DNA from 2 places in the Solibacillus kalamii genome. Region 2 is predicted to be linked to the other one. Evidence: riboswitches for the same ligand, from Rfam matches in the RefSeq annotation. Region 2 holds a riboswitch; the other holds the start of a gene.
What was found. A riboswitch is a leader RNA that binds a small molecule or an ion and turns the genes downstream of it on or off. The one in region 2 is predicted to bind glycine.
Positions count from the first base shown of each region.

Region 1: it holds a riboswitch for glycine, as region 2 does, so the genes downstream of both, CBM15_RS11410 (amino acid permease) here and gcvT (glycine cleavage system aminomethyltransferase GcvT) in region 2, are expected to answer to the same signal.

Region 1 is NZ_NHNT01000007.1:90,483-92,894, forward strand. It holds gene CBM15_RS11405 (MFS transporter) at 1-33, shown strand, start outside; gene CBM15_RS11410 (amino acid permease) at 246-1,583, opposite strand; glycine riboswitch at 1,844-1,922, opposite strand; gene CBM15_RS11415 (dehydrogenase) at 2,245-2,412, opposite strand, start outside.
Region 2 is NZ_NHNT01000002.1:383,522-385,933, reverse strand. It holds gene gcvPA (aminomethyl-transferring glycine dehydrogenase subunit GcvPA) at 1-485, opposite strand, end outside; gene gcvT (glycine cleavage system aminomethyltransferase GcvT) at 545-1,648, opposite strand; glycine riboswitch at 1,812-1,920, opposite strand; glycine riboswitch at 1,924-2,016, opposite strand; gene CBM15_RS05575 (shikimate kinase) at 2,143-2,412, opposite strand, start outside.

The DNA of each region.
Region 1 (2,412 bases), on a different contig from region 2:
AAATCACTGTTTGTACAGGAGGAGCTAACATGATTACGTATGAAACAATTTGCTACTGCTGTAAAAAACCATTTTTATTAATAGAAGGAACGGTAAAATACCGGAATTACAAACGGAATATGCAGGGAAAATTTTCCTGTGATTCATGTGACAATAAAATCTTTTCAGAGGCAAGAAGCCAATTTTTACGGAAAATAAACTAATAGAAAAAACCGGGCTTCCTCGATGGAAACCCGGTTTACTGTTTATTTTTTTCGAACCTTATAAAGAACAAACAGCAGTATAAACCATAACGGTGTTAACAGCAGTGATGTTCTCGTTGATTCGGAAATAGCCATAATGACTAGTAAAAATAAGAAGAATGCCAATACTAAATAGTTGATGAAGGGTGTTAATGGCGCTTTGAAAACTGAAGTTTTATGTAATTCCGGATGACGCTTTTTGTAAATGATATGCGAAATCAGAATAATGCTCCAAACCCAAATAAAACAAATCGCACTAATTGTTGTCACGATACTGAATGCATCGTCCGGCATGAAGTAGCTAAGCAATGCCCCAATCGAAACTACGACCGCAGAAAATATCAGACCATTTTGCGGCACCGCATTTTTGTTTAATTTACCGTATGCTTTTGGTGCTTGTTTATTATTACTTAAACTGTACAGCATACGGCTCGTTGAGAACATCCCGCTATTTCCTGCAGAAGCAGCTGATGTCAGCACAACAAAGTTAATTAAACCTGCTGCAATCGGAATACCTACCAATGCGAAAACCTGAACGAATGGTGAACTTGCAGCGCTTAATGTATCCCAAGGATTGATTGTTAAAATGACGAATAATGCCCCTACATAAAACAGCAGAATACGTACGGGAATTTTATTGATGGCAGATGGGATATTCTTTTTCGGGTTTGCCGTTTCAGCAGCAGCTACCCCTACTAATTCAACCCCAACGAATGCAAAGACAACCATCTGGAACGCCATTAAAAATCCAAATGCCCCATTCGGGAATAACCCTCCGTGCTCCCATAGGTTCGATACGGCAACTTTGCCTGTATCTGTTTCAAAACCAATGATCAACAATATAATTCCAATTGCAATCAATGCAACAATTGTGATGATTTTAATCAACGCAAACCAAAACTCCAGCTCTCCGAACAGTTTGACCGTCAATAAATTCAAAATAAGTAAAACTACTAAACATGCGATAGCCGGTACCCATTGCGGGATGTCGAACCAGTATTGCGTGTACATGCCGACAGCGATTATATCCGCCATTGCTGTCATAATCCAGCAGAACCAGTATGTCCAGCCGGTAATATAGCCTGCCCAATCCCCTAAGTATTCAGTGGCGAACTCGGTAAACGATGCATAGCCGCCTTTTGATAAAAGCATTTCGCCAAGTGCACGCATGACGAAAAATAGTGCGATTCCAACGATTAAGTATGCAAAGATAATAGAAGGTCCTGCAAGTGAGATCGCTTTACCTGACCCTAAAAACAACCCCGTTCCGATTGTTCCTCCAATCGCTATTAACTGAACGTGTCGATTTTTCAGATCGCGCTTTAATTCTTGTTGTTCCAAAACGATTCCTCCAAAGGATAAGTATTTTGTCTGTTTACACAGCGCAAAATAATAAGTACTTCATCGCGGTCCATCAAGTAATTTTTTCTGGAAAATTAAAACAGGGACTGATTATGTGCCAGTCCCTGTGTCTAAGAATAATCGATCTCGCCTCTGCGAAATCGCGTCCAGATTTCAAAAAATCTGTGACATCTATCGAGGGCTTTTCTTCTTCAAACAGTGGATGCTACATACACCAATTTTTAAGGAAAAGCGTCTCTCATTACTCTTCTGTCCTTTTGCCTGAGATTATGAACCCTTCGGCGACGCGGTATTCGCGCTCTCTCCAGAAACTGCTCCCGCCAGTAGTTTTATCCACGACGATCAACGCTTGATATGTATGCAATTAGTTGCCTATAGGTCATCTGGCATCTTCCAGTTTCCTATAGCTCGCGTTCAATACTATTATTGTACAATAATCATACTACCAATTTTCTGCCCGCCTTACAATGGATATTCGTAGTCGGTTATTATGTATATAGCAATTTAACCTTATTCCCAACATAATGTTTTCTTCTTACAGAAGATTTATGACTAAAAAAATATTACACCGAAAATTCAATATTTTCAGTGTAATATTTTATATAGAGGAATTGGTAGCCCCTCGTAATTCTGTTTTCGTTTACTGCAGTTTTTCCTGTACTGTTGAATCTTCTTCGTATGTTGTTCGATTGATATCGATCAGCTTACCTTTTGTTGTGTCTGTCTTTTTCATTTTGACAACATACGTATTGTCTAATGCAATGTCTGTGCAGGCGATGTCTTTCTCGCGAATATCTTCAGGGTAATT
Region 2 (2,412 bases):
CCTGAAACGAGTAATTTACCCCGACGTGTATGGCCTGCAGCAAGCATACCTGCTTCTGCCAATGCCGTACCGCCATCGTACATAGAAGAGTTTGCAATATCCATACCTGTCAGTTCCGCAATCATCGTTTGGAATTCAAAAATAGCTTGAAGTTCACCTTGAGAAATTTCCGGCTGATAAGGTGTGTAGGCTGTATAAAACTCTGAACGTGAAATAACGTGATCGACAATTACCGGTTTATAGTGATTGTAGACTCCTGCACCTAAAAATGAGACATTACTTGCTGTATCTTTATTTTTTGAAGCTAGTTGTGCCAGTTCTTTCATTAAAGCGGCTTCAGACTTTGCAGGTTTAATATTGTAGCTTCCTTGGAAGCGAACTTTTTCAGGAATATCCTCGAAAAGTTCATCAATTGTCGCAACCCCGATACGGTCTAACATTTCTTGTTTATCTTGTTCCGTCATTGGTAAATAACGATGTTTCATTGTTAACCCTCTTTTCAAAAGTTTTATCCCGCAATTAACGGGTAGATTGAAGTTTCACTTTATTTTGCACGCTTGTAAAATGGTGTTTCTACTACAACTGCCTTTGCTCTATTTTTTCGTACTTCGATTTCTAATTCAGTTCCAACTTCCGTGAATTTTGCGTCAATTAAAGCTAAACCGATATTGCGCTTTGTCATTGGTGACTGAGTTCCTGTAGTTACAAAACCAATCTCTTCACCATCTTTAAATACTTTATAGCCATGGCGGGGAATACCTTTATCAATCATTTCGATACCTGCAGATTTACGTGTTAGGCCATTTTCTTTTTGGTCAATTAATGCTTGCTGACCGATAAACTGCGGATCTTTCGCCAATTTCACGGCAAAGCCAATCCCTGCTTCAAGTGGTGAAATTTCTTTTGAAATCTCTTGGCCATATAATGGCAGGCAAGCTTCAAAGCGAAGTGTATCACGTGCGCCTAAACCGGCTGCTACTACACCTTTGTCTTTTCCTGCTTCCAAAATTTTGTTCCACAAGTCAACAATCGCTGCTGGAGCTCCGTAAATTTCAAATCCGTCTTCTCCCGTATAACCTGAGCGCGAGACAAGAACCGAATGTCCGCCTACTTCTACATTGTCCTGGAATTTAAAATATTTGATTGCCGTTAAGTCTGTTGCTGTTAATGTTTGCAGAACTTCCTGAGATAAAGGTCCCTGCAAAGCGATTTGAGCGTAGTCATCTGACATATTTGTCACTTTGACATCTCCTTCGACATGCTGCTGTAACCATTCGAAGTCCTTTTCAATATTCGCTGCATTGACACATAGTAAATAGCGATTATCTTCCAAACGGTATGTCAGTAAATCGTCAACAACACCGCCATCTTCATAGCAAAGTGCACTATATTGCGCCCCGCCAATTGCAATTTTCGAAATATCATTGGAAAGCATCTTTTGTAAATAAACAAGTGCATCCGGGCCTTCTACAATAATTTCCCCCATATGGGATACATCAAAAAGTCCTGCGCGGTTACGTACCGCATCATGCTCCTCTTTGATCGAAGAAAATTGTACTGGTAACTCCCAGCCGCCAAAATCAACTGTTTTTCCACCATACTTTGCATATTCGTCAAAAAGTGGTGTGCGCTTTAATTCATTTGTCATGTTCATTTCCTCCTTTAATTATGTATGTTAATTTTGCAATGCAAAGGGGAAAGCAACATTACACCTATCAAAAGTGTAAATCTATCTTTTTATTAGAATCATCAGAATATTAAAAGCCGATTTCTCCACAAAAAAAGACAGACGAATCCCCTTTAGCGAGATTCTCTGTCCTGGCACCTGAAAGTTACACCTGAATTTGATCCACTATCACAATTTAGGCTTTCCCCTTTGGTGGCTGTTTGTAACAATAGCTATTACAGCACTCTCCAGAGTTGCGTCCAATACGAGTCTTTTTGCCTGAGAGATTCATAGCTTAGCTATTTGCTCCTTCGGCGACGTGACATCACGTTCTCTCCCCGTATCATCATCCGCGTTAGATTATTTACTTCATGTTATTGCTCTTCTTAGCAATATCCTAACATTGAATATAATGCAAACGCAATCTTTTTTTAATTTTATTCAAAATACGAACATTAAGTATAATTATAAGTAAATCATTCGCCTTTAAGACGTTTCACTTGAAACCCGATGTACTCGACAATTTGTCTTAATGTTCTTCCGGCTGTGAGTACTTGTATATGGCCAGCTAGTCGATAACTCCTTCTGCGTTGGTGATACAGATTTTCCAATTCTTGTTCCGATGACGATTGAACAATGGGTCGGTTTTTATCATTCCGAATCCGCATATAAATATCTTCAAATTTTGCATCAAGAAAAAATACGAGCCCTGTCTGGCGCATAATTCTCCTGTTTTCTTCATTGAC